4 regions of the Faecalicatena contorta genome follow, and region 1 is predicted to be linked to each of the others. Evidence: predicted binding sites of a transcription regulator. Region 1 holds the regulator's gene; each other region holds the start of a gene.
The links. The regulator Rex, encoded in region 1, represses fermentation and respiration genes when NADH is low (regulators of the CRP and FNR family bind a similar motif). The targets are predictions, from matches to a motif close to ATTGTTAANTANTTAACAAT.
Positions count from the first base shown of each region.

Region 2: a site for Rex is predicted at 5,762-5,781, ahead of MWG26_RS10360 (iron-sulfur cluster assembly scaffold protein). Genes of this name have one in related genera too.
Region 3: a site for Rex is predicted at 4,973-4,992, ahead of adhE (bifunctional acetaldehyde-CoA/alcohol dehydrogenase). Genes of this name have one in related genera too.
Region 4: a site for Rex is predicted at 3,900-3,919, ahead of MWG26_RS10720 (4Fe-4S dicluster domain-containing protein). Genes of this name have one in related genera too.

Region 1 covers NZ_BQNQ01000001.1:2,612,183-2,619,820, forward strand. The annotation lists gene alr (alanine racemase) at 96-1,259, opposite strand; gene MWG26_RS11675 (NAD(P)H-hydrate dehydratase) at 1,256-2,761, opposite strand; gene MWG26_RS11680 (redox-sensing transcriptional repressor Rex) at 2,955-3,599, opposite strand; gene abc-f (ribosomal protection-like ABC-F family protein) at 3,852-5,777, shown strand; gene MWG26_RS11690 (NADP-dependent isocitrate dehydrogenase) at 6,039-7,235, opposite strand; gene MWG26_RS11695 (GntR family transcriptional regulator) at 7,237-7,638, opposite strand, start outside.
Region 2 covers NZ_BQNQ01000001.1:2,311,032-2,318,669, forward strand. The annotation lists gene MWG26_RS10340 (ICP22 family protein) at 1-1,486, shown strand, start outside; gene MWG26_RS10345 (permuted SH3 domain-containing protein) at 1,524-3,626, shown strand; gene MWG26_RS10350 (ABC transporter ATP-binding protein) at 3,642-4,313, shown strand; gene MWG26_RS10355 (ABC transporter permease) at 4,310-5,491, shown strand; gene MWG26_RS10360 (iron-sulfur cluster assembly scaffold protein) at 5,826-6,518, shown strand; gene MWG26_RS10365 (GGGtGRT protein) at 6,619-7,629, shown strand.
Region 3 covers NZ_BQNQ01000001.1:770,507-778,144, reverse strand. The annotation lists gene MWG26_RS03525 (cell wall hydrolase) at 1-711, shown strand, start outside; gene MWG26_RS03520 (aminoglycoside phosphotransferase family protein) at 1,229-1,984, opposite strand; gene adhE (bifunctional acetaldehyde-CoA/alcohol dehydrogenase) at 2,296-4,914, opposite strand; gene MWG26_RS03510 (bL17 family ribosomal protein) at 5,191-5,727, opposite strand; gene MWG26_RS03505 (DNA-directed RNA polymerase subunit alpha) at 5,901-6,860, opposite strand; gene rpsD (30S ribosomal protein S4) at 7,026-7,619, opposite strand.
Region 4 covers NZ_BQNQ01000001.1:2,398,565-2,406,202, forward strand. The annotation lists gene metF (methylenetetrahydrofolate reductase [NAD(P)H]) at 1-815, shown strand, start outside; gene MWG26_RS10710 (vitamin B12 dependent-methionine synthase activation domain-containing protein) at 828-1,478, shown strand; gene MWG26_RS10715 (homocysteine S-methyltransferase family protein) at 1,475-3,868, shown strand; gene MWG26_RS10720 (4Fe-4S dicluster domain-containing protein) at 3,998-5,509, shown strand; gene alaS (alanine--tRNA ligase) at 5,677-7,638, shown strand, end outside.

The sequences.
Region 1 (7,638 bases):
TCACACTCCGATTCTAATACTTTGATACTTGAGTATTCCCGCTTTTTTCGGATGTATGCAAGTGCACGAAAACTTTGGACAATCTTTATGATGTACTAGAAATATTCTACTTGTTTTACAACTTCCCCGTTCCTGGTATAAACCCTTGGGATCCTTCTGCCCAGACAGCAGACGAACTCATAGTTAAAACGTCCGCAGAGACCGCTTAGTTCCTCCACAGAGATGTGTTCCTCCCCATCGGAGCCGACCAGAACAGCCTGGTCCATGAACGTCACACCCGGGATATCTGTTACATCAACCATAAACTGGTCCATACAGACCCTTCCAAGTATCCTGGCCCGCCTGCCGCGGATCAGCACGTCAGCTTTATTCGAAAGCCCTCTGGCGTATCCGTCACCGTACCCGACAGGAATTGTAGCTACTTTCATCTTCTTAGGTGCAATGAAAGTGCCGCCGTAGCTGATGGAAGCCCCCGCTTCTACTTCCTTCACAAAAGTAACGTGGCTGATCAGCTCAAGCGCTGGCTTGAGGCTCACAGCTTCCCGCGAGACCTCCCCTGACGGGTACATTCCGTATGTGGAAATACCCGCGCGGACCAGATTATGTTTCATGTCCGGGAAGTCGATAATCCCGGCGCTGTTGTCACAATGATAATATGTAATGGAAGTTCCTTCCGCCTCCAGGGCCTTCTTCATCCATTCAAACTTTTCGTGCTGCTTATGTGTGTAGCTCTTGTCGGTCTCATCGGCTTTGGCAAAATGCGTATACATTCCCTCGATCCCTATATTAGGCAGCCTGCCGATCTCCCGGATGGCCTTTACACTCTCCGGGCCGGGCAAGAATCCAAGCCTTCCCATCCCTGTATCAACTTTAATATGTATATGTGCTGTTCTGCCGAGCTTTGCCGCGGCTTTTGACATGCCTTCCGCCATCTCCTTCATATAAACAGTAGCACGGATATCCTTAAGAATCATCTCCTCATACTGCTCCGGGAAAATACAGCCGAGTACGAGAATTGGTTTTTTAATCCCTTCCTTCCGGAGAGCTGCAGCCTCCTCCAGGCTTGCGGTGGCGTAGCCCCATATGTAATCCTTTTCTTCAAACATTTCCGCAATCGGCACGGCGCCATGGCCGTACCCATCCATCTTTATCACGGCGATGATCTGCGCCCCTTCCCCAATCCGCCGCCTCATCTGTTCCATATTATATGATACGGCATCCAGGTCTACCCTGGCAAATACCCTGTTAAACTGTTTCATTGCTCCATACTCTCCTCTGTTCTTTTTAGGCAGTCCCCGATTCCCGCCGTTAAATCTTCTGCCAGCACACTGTAGGAACCCCTGGCGGCTTTGGCCTCGTCTCCTGCGCAGGCGTGCAGGTATACTCCGCAGACAGCCGCCTCATAAGGCTTCAGTCCCTGCGCCATCAGCCCTGCAATGACTCCCGCGAGCACGTCTCCGGCCCCGGCCTTTGCCATGGAACTGTTTCCTGCAGTATTGACGAATATCTGACGATCCCACTTGGCCGCAATTGTACGTGCATCCTTTAAGACGCAAACAACACCAGCTCTGTCTGTAAAAGACCTGGTCATCTCGAAACGCTTTTCCTGCAGCTCTGTAACAGAACAGCCCAGCAGGCCGGACATTTCTTTCAAGTGCGGGGTCAGGACAATGGGCCGCTCCCGCTCTTCAAGCAATTCCGGATGGCACCCCAGTATATTCAGTCCATCTGCATCTATCACGCAGGGAATCTGAACCTCTTTCACGACCTGAGTTAAGATACTCTCCGTAACACGGCTCTGTCCCAGCCCGCAGCCAATGCAGACCACATCCGCCCATGCGAGGAGATCACGAATGGCTTCTTCCTCATATTCAGTATAAGTGCTGACAATCGCTTCCGGTAAAAGCTGCTGCAATATCACCCGGTTATCTTCATGTGTATAAATCCGGACCAGACCCGCGCCGCATCTATACGCGGCCTTCGCACTCAGATATGCGGCGCCCGACATACCGCGGCTTCCGGTAATCATCAGGATCTTCCCATAGGTTCCTTTATGTGAATTGGGCCTTCGGGGCGGGATCAGCTCCGGCAGGTCCGATTTTTCAAATGTGTAGCAGACACCCGGTTCTTTTTCAAAAAGCTTCCGGCTGATTCCGATGGATACGGCAACAGTTTTTCCGGCATATTGGCAGCCTGGATGTAAAACACAGCCCAGCTTTTCGCACTCAAAAGTAACCGTCAGATCGGCTGAAAATGCCGTCCCTAGTACCTTTCCTGTGGCTGAGCAGATGCCGGAAGGGATATCTATGGCAACCTTCTGCCCCGGCAGCGCATTCATCTTTTTAATATTTGCCGCGTATGCTCCCGAGACTTCCCGGTTCAGGCCCACGCCGAAAACGGCATCCACTATAACAGTATATTCCTTCCTGCTGATTGTTGTTACTACAGGAACACCGCAATTTTCAGCGATTTTCATTTGCTGCATGCAGTCAGGAGACCTGGATTCTTCGTTTCCGATGAAAGCGGCCTCAACATCACAGCCTTTTTCTTTTAACAGGCGCGCAACTGCAAAGCCGTCGCCGCCGTTGTTGCCGGAGCCGCAGACCACCAGCGTTCTGTGTGTATTGATCTTTTCCTGCTCCATGACGGCCACTGCCGCCAGAGCAGCCCGCTCCATAAGCACCATAGAGGGAATCCCGATCTCATGGATCGTGTAATTGTCAGCTTTCTGCATCCATTCACCGGTAGGCAGATATCTCATATACTCACTCTCCTTTATTTTTATAGAGTTTCGCTTGTGAAACCCGCGTCCGCAGCGGCCGCACTGGCATCTGCCTCTAATACCACTGTGCGTATCCCCAATGGGATTGTATCTGATAGGCGCACGTTTCCTAATAAGCGAAATAACGTGCAACGAAGGCGCAGCACCTTTGTTACACGTTTTATATTATTAATCAATTATCATGTTCTTCATTGTAACGGCTGATATTATAGGACAGTTTCATCAAACTATCAGACAAATGTACACTTTCTACGATCACATCATCCGGCAGGTGCAGATCAGTGTGCGCAAAATTCCATATGCCCTTGATACCATTCTCAACAAGCATATCGGCTACTTCCACCGCTTTTGACTTTGGAATCGTCAGTGCGGCAATCTCTATGTCCGTATTTTCAACAAATTCTCTCAGGTCGTCCATCATACGGATCGGGATTCCTCGTATTGTTACCCCTTCCAGTCTTGGATTCACATCAAAAATACCCTGCAGTATAAAACCGCTCTTTTCAAAGGCCGCGTAATTGGCAAGCGCCTGCCCCAGGTTACCCGCTCCTATTATGATTACGTTATGTTTTCTGTTCAGTCCCAGAATCTTTCCGATCTCTGTATAGAGATACTTAACATTGTATCCATATCCCTGCTGGCCGAAGCCACCGAAGTTGTTTAAATCCTGGCGAATCTGAGATGCAGTGACGCTCATCTTCTTGCTCAGGTCATTTGATGAAATCCGTTCTACTCCTGCATCCAGTAATTCTCCCAAATATCTGTAATATCTGGGCAGCCGTCCAATTACCGCACGTGATATCTCTCTATCTTCCACAGCTATCCCCTCCAAACTTAATCTATTTCATATTATATAGAATTGTACGGGCAAAGTCAAATTTTAGTTGTATTTTAAACTATTTTCGTTATAATGAAATAAGTATACTCAAAGGCATCCCGCAGCTCATGCCCCGCGGACAGGTTTTCAGCATAGCTGAAAATTAATGCTTATTTTTTAAGACAACAAGCGGGGTTCGGCGGCTGAAGTACAACTGGGAGGCCCGATACAGAAGACAACAGGAGGTTTCTTATGATACTTGCATGCCATAATCTCAATAAAGCTTTCGGTGGACAGGTCATTGTCAGAGACGGCTCTTTTCATATAGAAGACAGGGAAAAAGCGGCTCTGGTCGGAGTAAACGGGGCTGGAAAATCCACCATTCTAAAGATGATCGTAAAGGAAGAGCCAGTCGACAGCGGTGAAATTGTAGTTACAAAAGGGAAAACTCTCGGATATCTTGCACAGCAGCAGAAACTCGAGGGCGGCCGCTCCATATATGAGGAAGTAAAGACAGCAAAGGCTGATATTATCGAGTTGGAAAATCAAATCCGTGCTATTGAAAAGGAACTGAAGTCTCTGAGCGGTGAAGCCCTTCAGAGCAGGCTCGATACCTATCACCGCATGATGTCATCGTTTGAGGCACAGAATGGTTATGCTTACGAAAGCGAGCTGACAGGCGTCCTCAAAGGACTTGGTTTCCAGGAGGAGGATTTTGACAAAAAAACGGACACCCTCTCCGGAGGCCAGAAAACAAGAGTTTCCCTGGGAAAATTGCTCCTCACAAAACCCGATATTCTGCTTCTGGATGAGCCAACAAACCATCTGGATTTGAACTCCATCACCTGGCTGGAGACCTATCTGCTGAACTACCCGGGCGCTGTATTTATCGTCTCCCACGACCGTTTCTTCTTAAACAGGGTGGTTACAAAAGTGGTGGAGATCGAACATGGGACTGTCCGGATGTACGCCGGCAACTACAAGGCCTATGCGGACAAAAAGCAACAGATCCGGGACGCCATGATGAAAGAATATCTGAACCAGCAGAGGGAAATCAAGCATCAGGAGGCCGTCATTGAAAAACTCCGTTCATTCAACCGTGAGAAGTCTATCAAGCGCGCGGAAAGCCGTGAAAAACTGCTAGATAAGATGACGCTGGTCGATAAGCCCCAGGAGGCGGCGAAGGAGATTCATTTTTCTCTGGAACCCTCTTGCCTGAGCGGCAACGACGTGCTTTCAGTGGAGGGGCTGTCTAAGAGTTTTGACAGTCAAACCTTATTTACGGATATCAGCTTTGATATCAGACGCGGCGAACATGTGGCTGTAATCGGTGACAACGGCACCGGGAAAACCACGCTGCTTAAGATTATCAATCAAGTGGTTCCCCCGGATACGGGCTCCTTTACCCTGGGATCTAAGGTGAGAATCGGTTATTACGATCAGGAACACCATGTGCTGCATGACCAAAAAAATATATTTGACGAGATTTCGGATGACTATCCAACCCTAAATAATACGCAGATCAGAAATACGCTCGCCGCATTCCAGTTTACCGGTGATGACGTGTACAAACTGATCGGGGACCTGAGCGGCGGCGAGAAGGGTCGCGTATCGCTGGCAAAATTGATGCTTTCTGAGGCCAATTTCCTAATCCTCGATGAGCCCACAAACCATTTGGATATCACCTCAAAAGAGATATTAGAAAAAGCGGTTAACGACTATACCGGTACCGTATTATACGTCTCACACGACCGCTATTTTATCAACCAGACAGCCACCCGCATATTAGAGCTGGTGAATCAGACCTTTGTAAACTATATCGGCAATTATGACTATTATCTGGAGAAAAAGGAGGAACTGACGGCCGTCTATACTTCCCCTGCAGCCAGGGGAACGGATAATTCTGGTATTCCGAAGGAATCTGTTTCAGACGCAAAACTGAGCTGGCAGGAACAGAAGGAACAGCAGGCCAGGGAGCGCAAAAGACAGAATGAACTGAAAAAGACGGAAGAACGCATCACTGTACTGGAAGAAAGAAATGAAGAGATCGATGAGCTGATGACTCATGAAGATGTGTATTCCAACTCGGTCAAATGCCAGGAACTTGCTGCAGAAAAGGCTTCCAATGAAGGGGAACTGGAGATTCTCTATGAAAAATGGGAAGAACTTGCAGAATAAGGCCAAAATGGGGAAGCCCACTTCAACTCCTTTCGAACAAAGCGGGCAAGCCCACCTCAAATCCCCATCTCCTCACTTATGAGGGGCTTGCACACTTTGACGCCGCCGCGATGCCGCTTTGCGGCTATATACCTTATCGCGGCGTGTGCATCCCCCGCAGGGCTTTTCTGATCTAGGAAATTCCTTTGAAATTTCCTAGATCAGAAAAAAGGACCGCATGCAGAGCTGCGTGCCGGTCCGTTTTTGTATTGTAGATAAAATTTACAGCCTTGCTGCAATCGCTTTGATAAAGTCCTCACTGTTGAGAACCGTCGGATTCTCAATCGTTGTAATCAGCGCCAGATCTTTTGTCATGCTTCCGGATTCTATTGTGTCAATGGTCGCTTTTTCCAGTCTGTCTGCAAATGCCATCAAATCATGGTTTCCATCCAGTTCTCCGCGCTTTCTTAAAGCTCCGGTCCATGCAAAAATGGTTGCAACTGAGTTGGTGGATGTCTCCTCTCCCTTGAGGTGCTTGTAATAGTGGCGCTGTACGGTTCCGTGGGCAGCCTCATATTCATAATATCCGTCGGGAGACACAAGCACGGATGTCATCATAGCGAGTGATCCAAATGCTGAGGATACCATGTCGCTCATGACGTCGCCGTCGTAGTTCTTGCACGCCCAGATATATCCGCCCTCTGATTTCATAACACGTGCTACTGCATCATCAATCAGTGTGTAGAAATACTCGATCCCGGCAGCCTTGAATTTTTCATCGTATTCAGCATCATAGATTTCCTGGAAAATGTCCTTGAATGTGTGGTCATATTTTTTGGAAATCGTATCTTTTGTCGCAAACCAGAGATCCTGTTTTGTATCCAGAGCATAGTTGAAGCAGCTTCTTGCAAAGCTTTCGATGGACTGGTTGATATTGTGCATGCCCTGCACGATACCCGGGCCATCAAAATTATGTACGAGCTCTTTTGTCTCTGTTCCGTCTTCCGCCGTATAGACAAGTTCTACCCTGCCTGCGCCCGGAATCTTCATCTCTGAGCCCTTATATACATCACCGTATGCATGGCGGGCAATGGTAATCGGCTTTTTCCAGTTCTTAACGCATGGCTCAATCCCTTTTACGACGATCGGCGCGCGGAAAACTGTACCGTCCAGAATTGCACGGATGGTCCCATTGGGGCTCTTCCACATCTCCTTCAGGTCATATTCATCCATGCGGGCCGCATTCGGGGTGATCGTTGCACACTTAACAGCTACTTTGTACTTCTTTGTGGCATTCGCGGAATCCACGGTTACCTGGTCGTTCGTTTCATTTCTATATTCCAGGCCCAGATCGTAATATTCCGTATTCAGCTCGATGTAAGGCTCCAGAAGATTATCTTTAATCATCTTCCAGAGGATTCTTGTCATCTCATCCCCGTCCATCTCAACAATCGGTGTACTCATCTTAATCTTTTCCATCTTAACTGTCTCCTCCTAATATTTCTTCATAACCTTGTCTTTTAAGGTTCTGTATGACATGCAGAATATGCTCGTTGGCGAGCTGCTCCGCAAGGTCTGCATCTTTATCCCGGATTGCGCGCAGGATCTGCTTATGCTCCCGGATCGACTTTCTGGCCCGTTCTTCTGAGACTACGGAAGATCTCCGAGCCAGTTGGACATATTTGTGGAAATCGGTCAGTACATGGCTGAGTATCTTACTGTTTGATGCCTCATATAAAATCGCATGGAACTTGCCGTCCAGCTCAGTCACCTGATCTGCACTGCCTCCACCCTCTTTTTTCATATGAAACTCGGAAAGAAGTATAATCTCGTCCAGCTCATCCAGCTGCTCGTCCGTAATGTTCTCTGTAGCCCATCTCGC
Region 2 (7,638 bases), 300 kb from region 1:
GAGGCCATCGGAAGAAAAACCAGATGGAGCCCCGGATGGAGAAGCGCCGGAAGAATCCCAGGAGGAGATAACGCTGGATGACATTGAGGAAGGGGATACCATTGCAGTGACTTTAGATGAGGATGGAAGTGTCTCTGAGATTCTTGTGATGTCCTCGGGCGGTATGGGTCAGCTGGACGGTGTAGAGAGCTATAGTGCGGCAGAAGAATTTACGGAAGATATCGAGAAAGATGGGGAGAGCATTACATCCACAGGGACGGATGAGAATGCAGCTCATATTTTTGAAGGAGCCTCCGTTGTCATGAAAAACATGACCATAACAAGGTCGTCAACTGACAGCACAGGCGGTGACAATTCCAGTTTTTATGGTGTGGGCGCGGCAGTGCTGAATACGGACGGGGTGACTTACATCAGTGGAAGCACGATTGAGACAGACGCGGCAGGAGGCGCAGGTATTTTTGCCTATGGAAATGGGACAATATACGCCTCGGACACGAAAATTACTGCAAAACAGGATACCTCAGGTGGAATCCATGCGGCAGGAGGCGGTACCCTGTATGCCTGGGATATGGAAGTTGATACATCAGGGGAGTCTTCGGCAGCGATACGAAGTGACCGGGGCGGTGGGAAAATGGTCATAGACGGAGGAAACTATACCTCAAATGGCGTGGGATCTCCAGCAGTATATAGTACGGCCGATATTGCAGCCAGTAATGCGAACCTTACGGCTAACGGATCGGAAGCTGTCTGCATTGAAGGACTGAATTCACTCCATCTGTATGACTGTAGCCTGACAGGAAATATGAGTGATGATGAACAAAATGACTGCTCCTGGAATGTGATTCTGTACCAGAGTATGTCCGGTGACTCAGAGGCAGGAAACAGTACTTACGAGATGAAGAACGGAACACTTACAGCCCAAAATGGTGGAATGTTCTATACAACAAATACGGAATCTACGATCACTCTGTCCGGGGTAGATATACAATATGCGGATGACAGTGAATTTTTCCTTCGCTGTACAGGAAACAACAACCAGAGAGGCTGGGGGACTGAAGGGGAAAATGGCGCTGACTGTCTATTTACGGCGGTCAGCCAGGCCATGGAAGGCGATATTATTTGGGACAGCATCAGTAAACTGGACTTCTATATAACGGAGGGCAGTACACTAACTGGTGCAATTCTGGATGATGAGACCTATGCCAAAGACGGCGGGGATGGTTATTGCAATCTATACATTGACGAAGAAAGTACCTGGACGGTAACGAAGGACAGCGTGATGAGCGCCCTTTCCTGTGCCGGTACTGTTCAGGACTCAGACGGAAAAACCGTGACCATAAAGGACAGTGACGGAACCGTGTATGTGAAGGGCGACAGCAGTCTGCAGGTAACAGTGGACACATATGACGGAAACGGGGATGTCTCCGGCGCATCTGCTGTGACAGCATGGTCCGATTATGAGACCGAAAAGCCATCACAGATATAATTGGAAAATATGAGGAGCGGACTGACAGGAGGAAAAGATGGAGAATCAAAATAAAGAGATAAAGCTGCCGTCCTGTATTGGTGGCATTCAAAAATCAGGCAGATTCAAAAAGTTAAGAAAGAAAAAAATATTTTGGGCAGGAGTATTGACTGTTGGATTAGTGACAGTTATTGTAGCGGGGGTTTTGTTCCGCAATCAGGCATCAGAAAACAAGGCTGCCGGGATGACTGTGCAGTCGGCCACAGCATCCACAGGGAGCATTAGTACTACGGTGGTGGGTACGGGAACACTGGCAGAGGGATCAGCCACTGATGTAGTAGTACCGGTAGGCATTAAAGTAAAAGAAGTGCTGGTAGAGAGCGGCGATACAGTGAAAGAGGGGCAAGAGCTGGCTACTCTGGATGAGGCATCCATCGCCAGCCAGCTTCTGGAGGTGAAGGAAAGTATTGAAAGTGTAGAAGAAGAAATCAATGATCTGTCTGAAGAGGCACAGACAGCAGGAACAACAGAATATCTGGAATCAAAAGTACTGAACGGTCAGCTGGAGGAACTAAAAGAAGCGCAGGCCACGTTGAATACGCTTCTGGAATCAAAAGTCATTACCGCATCCTGCGCAGGTACAATCAGCAGTATCAATGCCGCTGCGGATACGGTAATCACACAGGCATCGGGGAGTACTGCCGGTTCGGCATCAGGAGCCAGCAGCACATCGGTCTCGGTAGCGGGGAGTAGCTCCTCAGCCGGGACATCGTCGGAAAGTAAAACTATGAGTATGCCAGGGACGGCATCTGCCAGTCAGGCAAGTATGATGTATCTTACCGCGGATATTACACAAACCGAATCAAGTACTACTGACCAGGCTGACACAGACGGTTCTGCGGTAGTCAGCACAGCCGAGGAAAGCGAAAGCTCCGCCGCGGAGAAAAGCGGAGGGGACGAGATCCGTATTGAGTCCTGCGATGTGAAGGTATCAGCTCCTGTGACCGGAGAAAAACCGCAGGCAGAAATACAAGCAACGGATGAGTATACAGGAACTATTACATGGAATTGTTCGACGGAAGCCTTCCTGGAAAAAACGGTGTATACTGCAACCATAAAGCTGACAGCGAAAGAGGGATATGTTTTCTCAGGTAATATTCTGCCGGAAATTCAAGGTGCGGATGTGTCCTTCGAGGTGCTTACAGATGATGATGGAAATAGTATATTAAGAATTAAGGCAAAATTTGCAAAGACCGCAGCGGATAAAGACGCGGAACAATCGGGTGCAGACCAGCCGTCAGAAAACAACGGGATTGCCCAGAACGGAGGCAGTACCTCGGACGCAGCATCCGGTACAGACAGCAGCCAGGTATCCGGACTGGACAAAGGCAGTTCAGGCGGCACGGAAAATAACGGGAACAGCACTGCAGACGGAGCAAACACGCAAAGTGGAGGAACTACTACTACCGGAACCGGCCAGAGTACGGCGGCAGCTTCTAATGATTCAGGAAGCTCCGGCGGCAGTTCTTCAGACGGAACTTCATCGTCCGATTACAGTGCCTATGAGGCGGCAGCATTTTCCATAGCAAGTCCTGACGAGACGGTCGTATCAATTAATGTAGACGAACTGGATATTCTCTCTGTTGAAAAGGGACAGACGGCTGTCATCACATTAGATGCGCTGGAAAACCAGGAATTCGAGGGAACGATAACGAAAGTCTCTGCCACGTCCTCCAGCGGGAGCAGCAGCGCCAAATATCCGGTAGAAATCACGATGAAAAAGACGGATGACATGAAGCTTGGCATGAGTGTTTCTGCAATAATTCAGATTGATGAATCTAAGGATGCGGTACTCATTCCCGTAAACGCTCTTCAGGAGAAGGGGAATAGTACTTTTGTCTATACAGGCACGGATGAAGACGGAAATCCGACCGGTGAGACAGAGGTTGAGACAGGTCTTTCCGACGGAAGCCAGGTGGAAATTATCAGCGGCCTCAAAAGCGGTGATACCGTGTATTACCTGAAAGCAGAGAGTTCAGACAGCGGTTTTGATATGTCCCAGGATATGATGGGCGGCTTCGGGCAGGATAGGTCCGGTGGAGAAATGCCGTCAGGCGGCATGCCTGAGGGCGGTCCCGACGGTTTCGATTTTTCAAAATAGCGGAGGGACTAAAATATGATTGTGTTAAATGATGTTTCGAAAATATACCAAATCGGTGAGTCTGAGGTTTATGCGCTGGACCATGCCAGTATGCGGGTCGGGGAAGGGGAATTTGTCAGTATCATAGGCCCTTCCGGGAGCGGGAAATCGACCATGATGAATATTATCGGCTGTCTCGATATGGCAGACAGCGGACAGTATCTGCTGGATGGACAGCCGATCGAGGAGTATACGGAGACAGAGCTGGCAAAAATCAGAAGCCGAAAGATCGGATTCATTTTCCAGAGCTTTAACCTGATAGGAAATATGACGGCGGCAGAAAATATAGAACTGCCGCTGATCTATCAGAAGATTCCCAGAGAAGAGCGGAAAGAGCGGGTGGCACAGGCTCTTGAAAAGGTTCGTCTGGCGGGCCGCGGCAGACATAAACCTAATGAACTGTCCGGAGGACAGCAGCAGAGAGTTGCCATTGCCAGGGCAATTGCATCCAGGCTGTCTCTTTTCCTGGCCGATGAGCCGACCGGCAATCTGGATTCTGCAACCGGAAAAGAGATTATGGAACTGTTCCATGGCCTGCACAGGCAGGGCAGTACCATTGTCCTGATCACGCATGACGATTCCATAGCAAGACAGGCAGACCGGAGCGTCCATATCCTGGACGGGAAGATCAGGGAGGTGGCACGATGATAGCGCAATCAATGAAAATGGCATGGAAATCTATTTCCTCTAATAAAATGCGCTCCTTTCTGACTATGCTGGGGATTATCATAGGAGTGATTTCCCTGGTCGTACTGGTATCTCTGGTCAGTGGAACAACGGAATCAGTGAGCAGCCAGATTTCCAGTATGGGCAACAATCTTCTGACAGTATCTGTAAAGGATGACAAAGGCAATCCTATGAAGCTAGCGGATGTTACGGTTCTGGCGGAGGACGAAGAAATCAGGGAAGCGGCGCCGGTGGCACAGAGCAGTGTTACGGCTTCCAGTACTTATTCAGAAGAAACTGCCAGCATATACGGCACAACAGGGGCGTATGCCGATATACAGGACTTAGAGCTGTATGCGGGCAGATTTCTGAAGAATACGGATGTAGAAAACCATACGAACGTGGCAGTTATCAATGCAGGGCTTGCAACGGATGTATTGGGCAGAATGAACGTGGTAGGCGAAACGGTCAGCCTGAACGGCGTGGACTATGAGATTATCGGCGTGCTCGCCGCCAGAGACAGTGATTCGACCACAATTCAAAACTATGAGGCCTACATCCCGTATACGTCTTTGATCCGTTTAACGGAAGACGTATCATCGAATATCACCTCATTTTGTGTATCCGCCTCCAGAGAAGACACGCTGGATCATGCAGAAGCTGTTCTGACAGAGACCATGATGGAACGGTTCAGCCAGGATGAGGATGCATTTACAATCGTGAACCAGTCAACAATCATGGAGGCAATGGAAAGTGTGAATAATACACTGGCACTTTTGCTTGGTGGTATTGCAGCAATATCGCTTGTAGTAGGAGGGATTGGCATTATGAATATTATGCTCGTATCGGTAACAGAAAGAACCCGGGAAATCGGGATTCGCAAGGCGATCGGCGCGGACAGAGGGACGATAATGCTGCAGTTTCTCATAGAAGCGCTGATGCTCAGCCTGCTTGGATGTGTAATAGGAATTCTGCTGTCATGGGGCATATTGCAGATTATTTCTGCGGCAGGAGATAGTGATGCGGTATATAAACTGTCAGTCAGTGTGGTGTGGATTTCCATAGCTTTTTCCATGGGTATCGGGGTGGTATTTGGAATTTATCCGGCAAATAAAGCGGCCAAGAAACGGCCGATTGATGCTTTGAGGTATACAGGATAAACAAATAGAAAAGAACTTCAGGGGTTACTGTGCAGACCGTGCCGTGCACCCCGCTGCACGGCATCGGAGCCGATGAAGTGATGGTCTCGGGGCATCTGCAGCAGAAGAAGGAGCTCTTCTTCCTCTTTGATTATAATATGAGGACGGAGAGCTTCCTTTGATTACTGATGCAGAGCAAATGTTGTCTGAAAAATGCGTCCATCTACCTCTAAACTTGTAGAATCTTACAATTGACGAAAGTTGAAAATTATGCGAAAATATGACATATATGGCGTTAAATAAATATCAAGCGCATATAGGATGAAAATCATACATATTTGAAAGGAGTTTTAACATGATTTATTCACATGAAGTAGAAATGATGTGTCCGGTAGCCCAGGGTACAAATCACGGACCAGCTCCAATTCCGGAAGAAGCAAAATGGGTACAGGCTAAAGAGATTAAAGATATTTCTGGTTTGACACACGGTGTAGGCTGGTGTGCGCCTCAGCAGGGTACATGTAAACTGACTTTAAATGTTAAAGATGGTATCATTCAGGAAGCTTTAGTTGAGACAATCGGATGTTCAGGAATGACACATTCAGCAGCTATGGCATCTGAGATCCTCCCGGGAAAAACTATTTTAGAAGCACTTAACACAGACCTTGTCTGTGATGCTATCAATACAGCAATGAGAGAACTTTTCTTACAGATCGTTTATGGAAGAACACAGAGTGCGTTCTCAGAAGATGGACTTCCGATCGGCGCCGGCCTGGAAGACTTAGGAAAAGGCCTCCGTTCTCAGGTTGGTACAATGTACGGAACACTTGCAAAAGGTCCTCGTTACCTGGAGATGGCTGAAGGTTATGTAACAGGAATCGCGCTGGATGAAAACGATGAGATTATTGGTTATCAGTTTGTGAGCCTTGGTAAGTTAACAGACTTCATCAAAGCAGGCGATACACCGAACGATGCGTGGGAAAAAGCAAAAGGCCAGTATGGACGAGTTGCTGACGCTGTGAAGATCATCGACCCACGTAAAGAATAGCCGGCACAGGCGGAGTGCGCGCCGCATGGATTCTGTCCATGTGCTGTGCTTAGCTAGGTGTCATATAGGTAACGTTAGAATAAATCAGGAGGACAATTAAATGGCTTTATTTGAATCATATGAAAGAAGAATTGATAAAATCAATGAAGTATTAAATAGCTATGGCATTGCTTCTATTGAAGAGGCAGAAAAGATTACAAAGGATGCCGGACTTGATGTTTACAATCAGGTAAAAGGAATCCAGCCAATCTGTTTTGAGAACGCATGCTGGGCATACATCGTAGGTGCAGCAATCGCAATCAAAAAAGGCTGTAAGACAGCAGCTGACGCAGCGGCAGCGATCGGAGAAGGACTTCAGTCTTTCTGTATCCCGGGTTCTGTAGCAGATCAGCGTAAGGTAGGTCTTGGCCACGGTAACTTAGGAAAGATGCTTCTGGAAGAAGACACAGACTGTTTCGCATTCCTGGCAGGACACGAATCTTTTGCAGCAGCGGAAGGTGCAATCGGTATTGCTGAGAAAGCAAACAAAGTTCGCCAGAAACCGTTGCGTGTTATCCTGAACGGTCTTGGAAAAGATGCTGCAAAGGTTATTTCCAGAATCAATGGATTCACATATGTCCAGACAGAATATGATTACTATACAGGAGAACTCAAAGAAGTTCAGAGAACAGCTTATTCAGACGGACTCCGCGCAAAGGTTAACTGCTACGGCGCAAATGATGTGCGTGAGGGTGTTGCAATCATGCACAAAGAAGGCGTAGACGTGTCCATCACAGGAAACTCTACCAACCCGACTCGTTTCCAGCATCCGGTTGCAGGTACATATAAAAAAGAATGTATCGAGCAGGGCAAGAAGTACTTCTCCGTAGCATCAGGCGGCGGTACAGGTCGTACACTTCATCCGGACAACATGGCCGCAGGCCCGGCTTCCTACGGTATGACAGATACTTTGGGACGTATGCACTCTGACGCTCAGTTTGCAGGATCCTCTTCCGTACCGGCACACGTAGAGATGATGGGACTGATCGGGGCAGGTAACAATCCGATGGTCGGAATGACGGTGGCTGTAGCGGTCAGCATCGAGGAGGCTGCTAAAGAAGGCAAGTTCTAAGAAAACAGA
Region 3 (7,638 bases), 1.8 Mb from region 1:
GCTGACAGAAAAATAACTCTGGAGGCTCAGCAGGATTCCATGAAGGAACTGCAGAAAAACCTGGAGACCCGGCAGGCAGAGCTGGTTCAGAAGGCGGAGGCAACCTCTACTGATCTGAACGCCTTCAACGCACAGCTTAAAAAACTGCGGGAGGAGGAAGCCGCCAAACTGGCTGCAGAGGCGGCCGCTAAAGTTGCCGCAGAAAACGCCGCTGCTCAGAAGCCTGACAGTGGCAATAACAATGCGAATGACAACAATGATCCCGGAGATACGCCATCCGGAGGCAATGATTCCGGAGGCGGCAGTGATAACGGTGGTTATGATGACACCATAGTCAACGGCGGAGCAACCAATGTGGCCGGAAACGATCTGGATGTATTTGCGGCAATACTCGATTGTGAGGCCATGCATGATTACGATTCCATGCTTGCCGTAGCAACAGTTATCATGAACCGCGTAAACAGTCCAATCTTCCCGAACACGATCACAGATGTCGTCTACGCAGGCGGACAGTTTGAACCGGTATGGTCAGGCCGTCTGGATGCCGTACTCGCAAGAGGCGCCAGCGAACTGGCCTATACCGTGGCCCAGGATGCCATCAACGGAGCACGGCTGGCCGCAGTATCCGACTGCTATTACTTCCTCTACGCAGGAACAGCGGGGAGGCCTGGAGTCAACATCGGAAATAACCTCTTCTTCCCAAGCTGGTAGCGGGGGGATTCGATTTTAGGGCTTTTTGGATGAGATCCGCCTGACTGAGATGGGGAGGGTATGTCTTATGGGAATTAATTATGTACACAGTATCACTTCCGCCCTGGGCAAAATTACGGCCATTCACATCAGATCCACTGTCACCGACCAAAGACCTCCCCAATAGGGAGGTTTTAGTTACCGGCGGATGCGTCCAGCTAAGAGGAAGGTGAGACTGTTTCCCCCCGCGGGGACAGTGCATGCCGTTTCAAAACTCCATAGAACGCGCGGTTAGAATCCGTTAGAGAAAAAACAGGGAACAGGGAGGGCAGAATTTGTTTTACCAAAACAAATTCTGTTGCCACCGGCGGCGCCAATGCATCGGCATTCGGGCCAACTGCGGCAAGTCCCTTCCTGTTCCCTGTTTTTTCTCTTACGGATTCTCCGCAAGTGGGCAGGAGTTTGAAACGGCATGTACTGCCCCCGCGGGGGGAAACAGTCTCACCTTCCTCTTAGCGTCCCCCTCCCCAAAACACCCCTACTGATAATCGATCACATCAATCCATTTCATTAGGAAATCTTTTTCTAGTTCGTTATCTTTTGTGAGCTGTGCCGCTGCTACGATTGGCAGCCACTGCTGTACGTATTGTTTTGCTGTATCGCTCTTTTTGCAGAACAGCTTCATATACAGGTCTGCTGCATTCTGGTCTTTTAGTGCGAACAGCAGATAGGTCATGGCTGCATCTGCGCTGGCGTTGCCCTGGGTTGCGTGTGCCCAGTCTACGACTGTCATCTTGCCGTTTTTCCCTACGATTACGTTGCTTGGGTTGAAATCGCCGTGGCAGACTTTATTGTGCTTCGGCATGCTCTCCAGCCTTGTGAGCAGCTCGTATCTTGTTGTGGCATCTAAGTCTTTCAGGCCGTTAATCTGACGGGACAGTTTATCTTTCAGCTTGTTTAGCAGCGGTGCAGTCTTGGCATGTACCGTCAGCTGCAGGTCTACAAAGTCCTCCATATATTTTTCCAGGTTGCTGCTGTCTGCTTCCATCATGTCTTCCAATGTCTTTCCTGCTTTGTATTCGATGGAAAGCGCCCATTTGCCGTCTATCTGTGTTACCTCTTTTACCTTTGGGATATCCAGTCCTGTCTCTTCTACTCTGGCAGTATTCAGCGCCTCGTTGAATACTGCGGATTTTGGATGCGCAGATTCGAATACTTTTACTACACTATCTTCACATTTGTAAACTTTCTTATAAGGACGTTCCACGATTAAATTCTTTTCTTCCAGTTTCATAAGCTATACCTCCTATTTTTGATGCCGCTCTTTTAAGTTGTATTTATTATACATCAACTTTTTTAACAATGTAAGACCCCTCGAGTAATTTTGTGCAATTTTTAACTATCTTTTTTTATATAGTTTTATTGTTAATTTTGTATCATTCTGAAGCAAAGGGGTCAGACCCCTTTGCGGAATTTAAAAGCGTGACGCTTATGCGCCACGCTCATATTTGTGAGAAAAAATTTATATTCAAGAGGATATCTTATGATTTTTATACAGCCGCTGTGCCGTATGACACGGCGGCTGTGGATGAAAGACCGGGAAGCTTATTTGCCGTAGTAGCACTTCAGATAGATCTCTTTGATCTCCTTCATCAATGGATATCTTGGGTTAGCGCCTGTACACTGATCGTTGAATGCCTGCTCTACCATGTCATCCAGTGTGTCGAGGAAGTATTTCTCATCTATGCCATAGTCTTTGATCGTTTTCTTGATACCGATTGTCTCTTTTAACTCTTCTAATTTTACAACAAGGTTATCAAATACTTCCTGGTCATCTTTGCCTGTGCAGCCTGCAAAGCGTCCCAGTTCAGCATATCTTGCAAGTGCATGTGGGTATTGGTACTGCGAGAATGTCCCCATTTTTGTCGGAGCCTCTGCTGAATTGTATTTCATAACTTCTGTCAAGAGTACTGCATTTGCAACACCGTGTGGAAGGTGATGGAACGCACCCAGTTTGTGTGCCATGGAGTGGTTCAGTCCGAGGAATGCGTTTGCAAAGGCCATACCTGCCAGACAGGAAGCATTAGCCATCATTTCGCGTGCATGTGGGTCGTTTGCCCCGTTCTCGTATGCGGATGGAAGATTATCAAATACCATCTTTACAGCTTTCATTGCCAGGCCGTCTGTGTAATCTGTGGCCATGATAGATACATATGCCTCGATTGCATGTGTCATAACGTCGATACCTGATGCGCTTGTCAGGCCCTTTGGCTGGGTCATCATGTTATCAACATCTACAATTGCCATATTCGGAAGCAGTTCGTAGTCTGCAAGCGGCCATTTTACCCCGGTCTCTGCATCTGTGATGATTGCAAAAGGTGTGACCTCAGAACCGGTTCCTGAAGAGGTCGGGATCGCTACGAAATAAGCTTTCTCTCCCATTTTCGGGAATGTATATACTCTCTTGCGGATATCCATAAAGTCCATTGCCATGTCTTCAAAATTTGCTTCCGGATGTTCGTACATTACCCACATGATCTTTGCTGCATCCATTGCAGAACCACCGCCAAGTGCGATAATTGTATCCGGCTCAAATGCTCTCATCTGGTCTGCACCTTTTTGTGCACACTGCAGGGTCGGGTCTGGAGCTACTTCATAGAAGCATGAATGCTGGATACCCATTTCATCCAGTTTTGCCTCGATTGGAGCTACGTAGCCATTTTTGTACAGGAAGGAGTCGGTAACGATAAATGCTTTTTTCTTGTGCATGATTGTTCCCAGCTCATCCAGTGCAACCGGCATACAGCCTTTTTTGAAGTAAACCTTTTCAGGTGTTCTGAACCAAAGCATATTCTCTCTCCTCTCAGCCACTGTCTTAACATTCAGTAAGTGTTTTACCCCAACATTTTCAGAAACGGAGTTTCCGCCCCATGAGCCGCATCCCAGTGTGAGGGATGGAGCCATTTTGAAGTTGTAAAGGTCGCCGATGCCGCCGTGAGAAGAAGGTGTGTTGATAAGAACACGGCACGTTTTCATGGCTGCTGCATGTTTTGCTATTTTCTCTGTCTGTGCCGGATGGATATACAGGGAAGCTGTGTGACCGTATCCGCCGTCGGCTACAAGCTGGGCTGCTTTTTCCAACGCTTCATCAAATGTTTTTGCTTTATACATGCCAAGTACAGGAGATAATTTTTCATGAGCAAACTCTTCGGAAATGTCTACTGATTCCACTTCACCTATCAGGATTTTTGTGTTTTCCGGAACATCCACTCCAGCCATTTTTGCAATTTCGTATGCTGATTTGCCCGGAATCTTGCTGTTCAGTGCGCCATTAATAATGATTGTCTTGCGTACTTTATCCAGCTCTGCTCCCTTTTTCAGGAAATAGCATCCACGGTAAGCAAATTCTTTTTTCACTTCCTCATAAATGCTGTCAAGAACTGTTACAGACTGCTCAGATGCGCAGATCATGCCGTTGTCGAATGTCTTGGAATGTATAATGGAATTTACTGCCATCTTAACATCAGCTGTCTCATCAATAATTACCGGTGTGTTTCCAGGTCCTACTCCGAGCGCCGGCTTGCCTGATGAGTAAGCAGCCTTTACCATTCCCGGTCCGCCGGTTGCAAGAATGATGTCCGAATCCTTCATAACGGTGTTTGTTAATTCCAAAGACGGTACATCAATCCATCCGATAATGCCTTCCGGAGCGCCAGCCTTTACAGCTGCGTCCAGAACAACTTTTGCCGCCTCGATCGTACATGCTTTAGCAGCAGGATGGGGGCTGATAATAATTGCATTTCTGGTCTTCAGACAAAGCAGTGTTTTGAAGATCGCTGTTGAAGTCGGGTTTGTGGTCGGAATAACCGCAGCTACCAGACCGATCGGCTCTGCTATCTTTTTAATGCCAAACGCCGCATCTTCCTCTATCACACCACATGTTTTGGTGTCTTTATACGCATTGTAAATGTACTCAGCTGCATAGTGGTTCTTGATAACCTTATCTTCCACAATTCCTCTCTGCGTCTCTTCTACCGCCATCTTTGCAAGCGGAATACGCATCTTATTCGCAGCCATGGCTGCTTCATAAAAAATCTTATCTACCTGTTCCTGCGTAAAAGCAGCAAATACTTTCTGAGCTTCACGCATAGCTTTCATTTTTGCTTCGAGTGTTTCCACGCTGTCTACAATCTCAGGTACTACGACCTTTTCCTTCTTTGCCATTTCTATTTTTCCTCCCGTAATAGAATAATTTTCTTAATTACAGGTTTTAGTTTAACCTATCGTTAAATAATTGTCAATATTGCTTTTGTCAAATATTTAACGTTATTTTTTTAACATTTATTGTTGATATTGCACAAAAATAGATGCAATCCATACTATGAAGACAAAAATCCGGCGGCTGCGGAAAGCATTAAAATTCAATAAGCTTTCCGCGGCCGCCGGGCCGTATCATTATTTATCAAGAATTTATATCTCTATAAACTTTTCTTTCCAGAATTATACTAATTCAATCAGCACTTCCATAGCTGCGTCACCTTTACGCTGACCAATCTTTACGATTCTTGTGTAGCCGCCGTTGCGGTCTGTATACTTAGGAGCGATCTCTGAGAACAGTTTTTCCGGAAGATCAACTTCTTTTGTATTTCTCTTCTTACCTGCAGCAGCTGCCGGAACTTCCTTTACAGGATAAAGAACCTTCAGCATCTCTCTTCTTGCGTGAAGTCTGCTCGGCATATCTTTCTTGATCTTCTTGTCAACTTCATCATATACGGTAACTTTTTTGCCGTCTACTACTTCTTTTACTCTCTTGCCGTCTTTATCTTTACGTGCAACCTTTGCTTTTACGGTCACTTCTTCGTAATTATCTTTTTCTCTGACAGCCATAGCAATTAATCCCTCCGCTACTTTGCGGATCTCTTTTGCTTTTGCTTCTGTCGTAATGATTCTGCCATTATTCAGCAGAGCTGTTACCTGGTTTCTGATTAAGGCTTTTCTCTGGCTGGATGTTCTGCCGAGTTTTCTATACTTTGCCATTGTTTTAATCCTCCATTTTCAAACATTTGGTTATGCATCTTCGGGCTTATTAATCAAATGCTCCCGCCATGCTCTTCGGGCTTACTGACAGGATAATTCAAATAATAATCTATATGGTGCAGTGGCTGTTTATTCGTTACTATACACGGCCCATAAGCCGTGAATAGTAACGTTTATTCATCGCCCTGGTTCAGCTCAAGGTCTAATTCCTTCAGCTTGGCCAGCACTTCTTCCAGTGACTTGCGTCCAAGGTTACGCACCTTCATCATATCTTCCGGTGTCTTATTGGTAAGTTCCTCGACGGTATTGATGCCTGCTCTCTTCAGACAGTTATAAGAACGTACGGAGAGCTCTAATTCATCAATGCTCATCTCCAGTACTTTCTCTTTTTCATCATCTTCTTTTTCGATCATGACTTCCGCAGCCTGAGCAACTTCTGAGAGGTCGATAAACAACTTCAGATGCTCGCTGAGCACTTTCGCAGCAAGGCTGACAGCCTCGTCCGGAAGCAGTGTTCCTTTAGTCCATACATCCAATGTCAGTTTGTCATAGTCAGTAATCTGGCCGACACGCGTATTCTCTACTGTGAGATTTACACGGTCTACCGGAGTATATATGGAATCAATCGGAATAACGCCAATCGGTAAGTCTTCATTCTTATTCTTGTCTGCGCTTACGTATCCTCTTCCTTTTGTAATGGTAAGTTCCATGTACAACTTGCTGTCCTTGCCTCCGCTTAAGGTTGCAATGACCTGGTCGGGATTCATAATCTCAATATCGGAATCCGCCTGGATGTCAGCGCCTGTTACAACACCTTCTCCTTCAAATTCGATATATGCGGTCTTTACTTCGTCTGATTCTGATGTATTCTTGATTGCCAGTGATTTCAGATTCATGATAATCTCGGTTACATCTTCTTTAACACCCGGAATGGAACTGAATTCGTGCAGGACTCCGTCGATTTTAACAGAACTGATAGCTGCTCCCGGAAGGGATGAAAGCATAATTCTTCTCAGGGAATTGCCTAATGTTGTTCCGTATCCACGTTCCAGAGGCTCGACAACGAATTTTCCATATTTTTTATCTTCTGAAATTTCGGTAATCTCAATATTAGGTTTATTAAAATCAAACACTACACAGACCCTCCTTATGGGTTTAAATATGTTGAGGGGTACGATGCCTGTGTCACACAGGGGCCGTTTCCTAAAGGCTCCTGTGCGACAAACTCCATCCTGCCGCCGGATCGGCATCACCGGTTCCCGGCGGCATGGATGTCACTATCATGCTATACTCAAGGATTATTTAGAATATAACTCGACGATAAGCATCTCATCAACAGGAACATCAATTGCCTCACGTGCAGGAAGTTCTTTTACTGTAGCTTTCAGGTTCTCAGCATCTACTTCCAGCCAGTCAGGAATCATATTTCCTCCTGTTACTTCCAGGATATCTTTGTATCTCTGGCTTCCTTTGTGCTTTTCTTTGATTTCAATTGTATCTCCGGCTTTTACAAGGTATGATGGGATGTTTACCTGTCTGCCGTTTACCATTACATGCTTGTGGTCAACAATCTGTCTTGCTTCTTTTCTTGTTCTTGCAAATCCCATACGGAACATTACATTGTCAAGTCTGGATTCCAGAAGAATCATCAGGTTTTCACCTGTCATGCCTTCCATCTGTTTTGCTTTTGCATAATAGTTTCTGAAAGGTTTCTCCAGTACGCCGTAGATAAACTTAGCTTTTTGTTTCTCGCGTAGCTGAAGGCCGTACTCACTCATTTTTCTGTTGGATCTCTTTAACTGCCTGTTAGACTTTTTATTGATTCCTAAATAGATTGGGTCCATACCTAATGAACGGCATCTCTTAAGAACTGGAACTCTATTTACTGCCATGTTAGCTTCCTCCTATATA
Region 4 (7,638 bases), 210 kb from region 1:
TTCCGCCCAAGACAGACGCGGGATATGAAAAGGTACAGGAAGCAACCGACAGGATAGCCGCCCTGAACCCTGACTTTATAAGTGTTACATACGGAGCAGGCGGGGGAACCAGTAAAAACACCGCAAAGATTGCGGAGCATATCAAAGAGGATCTGGGAATCGAAAGCCTGGCACATCTGACCTGCGCGTCCTCAACGAAAGACGAGGTGAGGAGTGTAATCGGCAGCCTGAAGGAACTTGGAATCGAGAATATTCTGGCACTTCGGGGAGACATTCCGGCTGATATGCAATTTCCGTCGGAGGATCGTTTTCACTATGCCTATGAGCTGGTAGAAGAGATCCGGAAGCATGGAGACTTCTGCATCGGCGCTGCCTGTTATCCGGAAGGACATGTAGAGAACGAACATAAAGCAGATGATATAAAATATCTGAAACAGAAGGTAGACAGCGGTGTGGATTTTTTGACCACACAGATGTTTTTTGAAAATGATATCCATTACAACTTTCTGTACCGAATTCGGGAAGCCGGCATAACCGTACCTGTTCTGCCGGGAATCATGCCCATTACAAGCGCAAAACAGATGAAACGCAGCTGTGAACTGTCAGGAACCGTGTTTCCGCGGAGATTCCAGGCTATACTGGACAGATTTGGAGACTGTCCGGACGCAATGGAGCAGGCCGGGATTGCATATGCGACAGATCAGATTATTGACCTGCTTGCCAACGGCGTTAGGAATATCCACATTTATTCCATGAATAAACCAGAGGTGGCAGAGGCAATCATGAGTAATTTATCGGAAATTATTAAATGCTAGGAGTAATAACAGATGGATCATATGACAAAAGAAGCCATCCGTTATCTGGGATATGGAAAACATGCGGTAGATGATAAGACGCTTGCAATGGTTGAAGATTCATTCAGGGATCTGGAAGACATAGCAGGCAGAAGATCCATCTACCGCATCTTTGATTTGCAGCAGACGGCGGATGACAGATTTACGATAGGCAGAGTAGAAATTCAGAGCAGAAATCTTGGACGGAATCTGAAAGGGTGCTGTAAGATTATCTTGTTTGGCGCAACGCTGGGGACAGCGGTAGACCGGATGCTTGCCCGCCTTTCCTTAACGGATATGGCGAAGGCTGTAGTGATGCAGGCCTGCGCGGCTGCTCTGCTGGAAGAATACTGTGACGCGTGCCAGGCGGATATTGCTACGGAGGTCTCAGTGCAGGGGCTATATCTGCGGCCAAGGTTCAGTCCCGGATACGGTGATTTTGACATTCGCTGCCAGGCGCCTTTGATGCAGCTGCTGGATTGTGCAAAGACGATTGGCCTGACAATGACTGAGAGCTGTATGATGACTCCGTCAAAGTCTGTGACAGCGGTGATTGGAGCCGGTACTACAGAAGAAAAATGCCACATCAAAGGCTGTGAGGCCTGCGAAAAAGAAGATTGTATATACAGAAGGGATAAAATATGATTTTAGACAGATTGGGAAAAGAACTGCTGTTTTTTGACGGTGGAATGGGCACATTACTGCAGGCGGGCGGCTTAAAGCCCGGTGAGCTTCCAGAGACATGGAATATCTCACATCCGGAACAGATTATGGAGATACACCGGAATTATATCGAAGCAGGGAGTGATATTATACTGACGAATACATTTGGGGCTAATGCACTGAAGTTCCATGATGACAGCTGTTCACTGCAGGAGATCGTATCTGCCGCGGTAAGAAACGTGAAAAAAGCGTCTGCGCAGGCTGCCGTGCATGGGCGAAGCGTTTATACAGCACTGGATATCGGCCCTACAGGAAAGCTATTAAAGCCCATGGGGGATCTGGAGTTTGAGGAAGCGTACGAGGCATTCGGGGAGGTTGTAAGGTACGGAAGCGAGGCCGGAGCGGATCTGATTCATATTGAGACAATGAGTGATACATATGAGTTGAAGGCTGCTGTGCTTGCCGCGAAGGAGAATACAGACCTGCCGGTGTTTGTGACCACCATTTTTGACGAGCGGGGCAAACTCCTCACAGGGGCAGACGTACCAGCGGTGGTGGCACTACTGGAAGGCCTGAGGGTGGATGCCTTAGGAATTAACTGCGGGCTTGGGCCAAAACAGATGCTTCCGATCCTGGATCAGATTCTGGAGTACACGTCTCTTCCTGTGATTGTGAAGCCGAATGCAGGACTCCCGAAACAAGTGAAGGGAGAGACGGTCTATGATGTACTTCCCCGTGATTTTGCGTCTGTCATGCAGATGATTATAGGCCGTGGCGCGTCTGTAGTGGGCGGATGCTGCGGCACGACGCCGGAACACATCAGGGCGATGGTAAAGCTGTGCAGGGGAATGAAACCCGCTCCGGTTACGCAGAAGGAAATCACGATCGTATCCTCTTATGGCAGATCAGTCTGCCTGGGTACGGGATCGAAGATTATCGGAGAGCGGATCAACCCGACGGGGAAAAAGAAATTCCGGCAGGCACTAAAAGAACATGACATAGACTATATTCTTAGGGAAGGCATCACGCAGCAGGATAAAGGCGCGCATATACTGGATGTCAATGTGGGGCTGCCGGACATTGATGAGGTATCCATGATGCGGGATGTTCTGTCGGGACTGCAGAGCGTGACCAGCCTGCCGCTGCAGATCGATACCGTGGATACAAAGGCCATGGAAGCCGGTCTACGGATCTACAATGGTAAAGCCATGGTGAATTCTGTCAGCGGCAAGCAGGAATCCATGGACGCTGTATTTCCATTGATACAAAAGTATGGGGGCGTAGTCATCGGCCTCACGCTGGATGAGAGCGGCATTCCGGATACTGCGGACAAAAGAGTGGAGATAGCCCGCCGCATTATCGCGGAAGCTGCAAAATACGGAATTCATAAAAAAGACATTGTCATCGACGTTCTGGCTATGACAATCAGTTCGGATCCGGAAGGGGCCAGGGTAACGTTGGAAGCATTGAAAAAAGTGCGTTACGGACTTGGAGTCAACACGGTGCTGGGAGTATCCAATATCTCTTTTGGCCTGCCGAACCGCCCGGTTATCAATGCCAATTTCTATACAATGGCCATGCACAATGGTTTGAGTGCGGGGATAATCAATCCTTCCTCCGAGGAAATGATGAGGTCCTTTTATGCATATCATGCGCTTATGAATCTGGACAGTAACTGTGAAGATTACATTGCGAAATATGCCGGACAGGACACTGGCACCCCGGCGGCTCCTTCCGTTTCCGGGGAGATGTCCCTGGATCAGGCGATCGAAAAGGGGTTGAAAGAAGAGGCGCATCATATTACAGGCCTGCTTGTAAAGGAGCAGAAACCGCTGGATATCATCAATACGTATCTAATTCCTGCGCTGGACAATGTGGGGAAGGGCTTTGAGAAGGGAACCGTATTTCTGCCCCAGCTTCTGATGAGCGCTGAGGCGGCAAAAGCGGCTTTTACAATTCTGAAGGAATCGCTTGCGGCGGCTGGACAGGATCAGGAGAAGAAGGAGAAGGTGGTGCTTGCGACCGTGAAAGGGGACATCCACGATATCGGGAAGAATATAGTGAAGGTACTGCTTGAAAACTACAGTTTTGATGTGATTGACCTGGGAAAAGACGTGGCGCCGGAACGGATTGTGGAGACAGTGGTGAAGGAGGATGTGCGTCTGGCAGGGCTTAGCGCACTTATGACGACTACCGTTGTGAGCATGGAGGAGACAATCAAGCAATTGAAGCAGAAAGCTCCCAGATGCAGGGTAATGGTAGGAGGGGCTGTCCTGAATCAGGAGTATGCGGATATGATCGGAGCGGATTTCTATGGGAAGGATGCGATGCAGTCTGTTTATTATGCGCAGAAGCTGCTTAAGAATCAGTAAGGAATGTACCTTTTTTTATACAAGAAACCATATTGACTAAATTTTAACAAAAGGGTATAGTGGTAATGCAAATGAAAGAGAATGGCAGAAAGCTGCCTTTTTGGAGAAAATTCAGGAGGAAGAGAACCTATGATGAGAGGACTGCAGACACCGGTCCGTGCAATACGGAGAAGAGTGTTTACGGAAGTTGCGAAACTGGGATTTAAGGCTAACGCGGACACGCTGTTGGCAGATATGGAAGCGATACCCTATGAGATTGTAAATGATGATACGGAGAAATACCGCGAGAGTACCTACCGTTCACGCGCGATCGTGAGAGAGCGTTTGAGGCTGGCCATGGGTCTGTCGCTGCGGCCGGAGAATAAGCCGGTGCACCTGACTTCCGGAGTGGAAGCCAGCAACATTTCGGAAAAGTATTATGAGCCTCCGCTGATGCAGGTGATACCATCGGCCTGCGAGAGCTGCGAAGAAAATAAATATGAAGTGAGCAATATCTGTAAAGGATGCCTTGCCCATCCGTGCCAGGAGGTATGTCCGAAGGGAGCTATTTCCTTCGTGGACGGCAAGTCCTTTATTGACCAGGAAAAATGTATCAAGTGTGGAAAATGCAAATCGGTCTGTCCGTATGATGCTATCGCAAAGAAGGAAAGACCTTGTAAAAATGCCTGCGGCGTTAATGCGATTGTTTCCGACAAATATGGAAGAGCCTACATTGACACAGATAAATGTGTGTCCTGCGGTATGTGCATGGTAAGCTGTCCTTTTGGAGCTATTTCCGACAAGTCCCAGATCTTCCAGCTGACAAACGCGCTGCAGGAGGGAGGAGAGATTGTGGCTGAGATTGCCCCTGCATTCGTCGGACAGTTTGGGGACAATATTACACCGAGAAACATTAAGGCTGCCCTGCAGGAGCTGGGATTCTCCGAAGTCTACGAAGTGGCGCTGGGAGCAGACATTGGAGCAATAGCTGAGGCGCATCATTATGTGGATAAAGTGGTATCAGGGGAACTTCCATTCCTGTTGACATCCTGTTGTCCGTCCTGGGCGGTAATGGCAAAGAAATTCTTCCCTGATCTGATCGACCAGATCTCGCAGGAGCTGACCCCTATGGTGGCGACGGCCAGAACCATTAAGCAGGAGCATCCGAACGCGCGAGTGGTTTTCATCGGGCCGTGTGCGGCTAAGAAGCTGGAAGCGTCGAGAAGAACCGTGCGCAGTGATGTGGACTTTGTTGTGACTTACGAAGAGGTGCAGGCAATGTTTGACGCGAAAAACATCGACCTGAAGAAGTATGAGGCAGAGTCTTCTTTCCACGACGCTACGGGAGCGGGCCGCGGCTATGCCTGTGCCGGCGGCGTGGCAGAGGCCATTGAGAACTGCATCAACGAGTATTATCCGGATGTGGAAGTGAACATTGAGCATGCCGAGGGGCTTGCAGAATGCAAAAAGATACTGACATTGGCAAAAGCCGGACGTATGAACGGATGTCTGATCGAGGGAATGGGCTGTCCTGGAGGCTGTATAGCAGGCGCCGGAACGAATATACCGGTCGCAAAAGCGAAGAAAGCTCTTGCCAACTATGTTAAGAATTCTTCCAACAACATTCCGCCGAAAGAACTGGCGGAAATTGAGCTAAAATAATATTTGAAAAACCGTACCAGCTATGGTATGATAGGTTAGAAATACAGAGTGGATCCGCATCCACTCTGTTTCTGTTGACCATATACTCATCGTTTCGGATATCCGGAGCGTATAAAGGCAGAATAATAATGACTGCCGCAGATAAAGAAACCGGGAGGACTAGGGTTATGCAACCATATGGAGTGAACCAATTAAGAAAGATGTTTTTGGAGTTTTTTGAGAGCAAAGGGCACCTTGCAATGAAGAGCTTTTCATTAGTGCCGCACAACGATAAGAGCCTGCTGCTCATTAACTCGGGGATGGCACCTATGAAGCCATATTTTACCGGGCAGGAGAACCCGCCGAGAAAAAGGGTGACAACATGTCAGAAGTGTATCCGGACAGGTGATATAGAGAATGTCGGCAAGACAGCGCGCCATGGCACTTTTTTTGAAATGTTGGGTAATTTTTCTTTTGGTGATTACTTTAAAGATGATGCAATTAAATGGTCATGGGAGTTCCTGACGGAAGTGGTAGGTCTGGATTCCGACAGACTGTACCCATCTGTATATCTGGACGATGATGAAGCATTTGAGATCTGGAATAAAAAGATGGGGATTCCGGCGGAACGGATTTTTAAGTTCGGCAAGGAGGATAATTTCTGGGAGCACGGTTCAGGTCCATGCGGCCCGTGTTCGGAGATTTACTATGACAGAGGGGAAGAGTACGGCTGTGGAAGCCCTGACTGTACAGTAGGGTGTGAGTGCGACCGCTATATGGAGATATGGAACAACGTATTTACCCAATTTGAAAATGACGGCAAAGGAAATTATACAGAGCTCGAACAGAAGAATATTGATACAGGCATGGGCCTGGAGAGACTTGCTTCGGTTGTACAAAATGTGGATTCCATATTCGACGTGGATACGATCAAAGAACTGCGCAGCCATGTATGCAGGCTGGCAGACGCAGTATACGGAAAAGAAGAAAGCACTGATATTTCCATCCGTGTTATAACAGATCACGTACGTTCTGTGACATTTATGATATCCGACGGTATTATGCCTTCCAATGAAGGCAGAGGGTATGTACTGCGCCGTCTGCTCAGAAGAGCCTGCCGACATGGAAGACTGCTGAATATCGAAGGCAATTTCCTTCCGGCATTGGCGGAGACCGTAATTGAAGGCTCTAAGGACGGTTATCCGGAGCTGGAAGAGAAAAAAGACTTTATCCTGAAAGTGATAGCAAAGGAAGAGGAGCAGTTTAACAAGACGATTGATCAGGGGCTTGTTATTTTATCCGATATGATCGACGGGATGGAGAAGCGAGCAGAAAAGACTCTTTCCGGAGAGGAAGCGTTTAAACTGTATGACACATATGGTTTTCCGATCGATCTGACCAAAGAGATTCTGGAAGAAAAGGGTATGAATGTGGATGAAGAGGGATTCCAAGCTGCGATGGAAGTCCAGAGAAAGACAGCCCGCGCCGCCCGTGGCGTAACGAACTATATGGGAGCGGATGTGACCGTTTACGAATCCATTGATCCGGGTATTACATGCACATTTGTAGGATATGATAATTTAATATTTGAATCAGAGATTACGGTGCTGACCACGGAGACAGAAGTAGCAGAGGCCCTGTCGGACGGCCAGAAGGGAACTGTATTTGTAAAAGAGACACCTTTCTATGCCACCAGTGGCGGCCAGGAGGCCGATACGGGCATTATCCGCACTCCGGAAGGGGAATTTAAGGTAGAAGACACAATCAAGCTCCTGGGCGGTAAAATCGGCCATGTGGGACAGGTTGTCAAAGGCATGGTCAAGACAGGGGATAAGGCAGAGCTGGCTGTAGATGCGAGAAAGCGTTCTTTATCCGCAAGAAACCACAGTGCGACCCATCTGCTCCAGAAGGCGCTCAGGACAGTGCTGGGCACTCATGTAGAACAGGCAGGTTCTAGTGTGAATGAAGACAGGCTCCGTTTTGACTTCACACATTTTTCCGCGATGAGCCAGGATGAACTCAAACAGGTAGAGGAAATTGTAAATGAGCATATTGCCGAGGCCCTGCCTGTGGATATTCAGAATATGCCGATCGAAGAGGCCAGAAAGACCGGTGCGCAGGCATTGTTCGGTGAAAAGTATGGGGACATC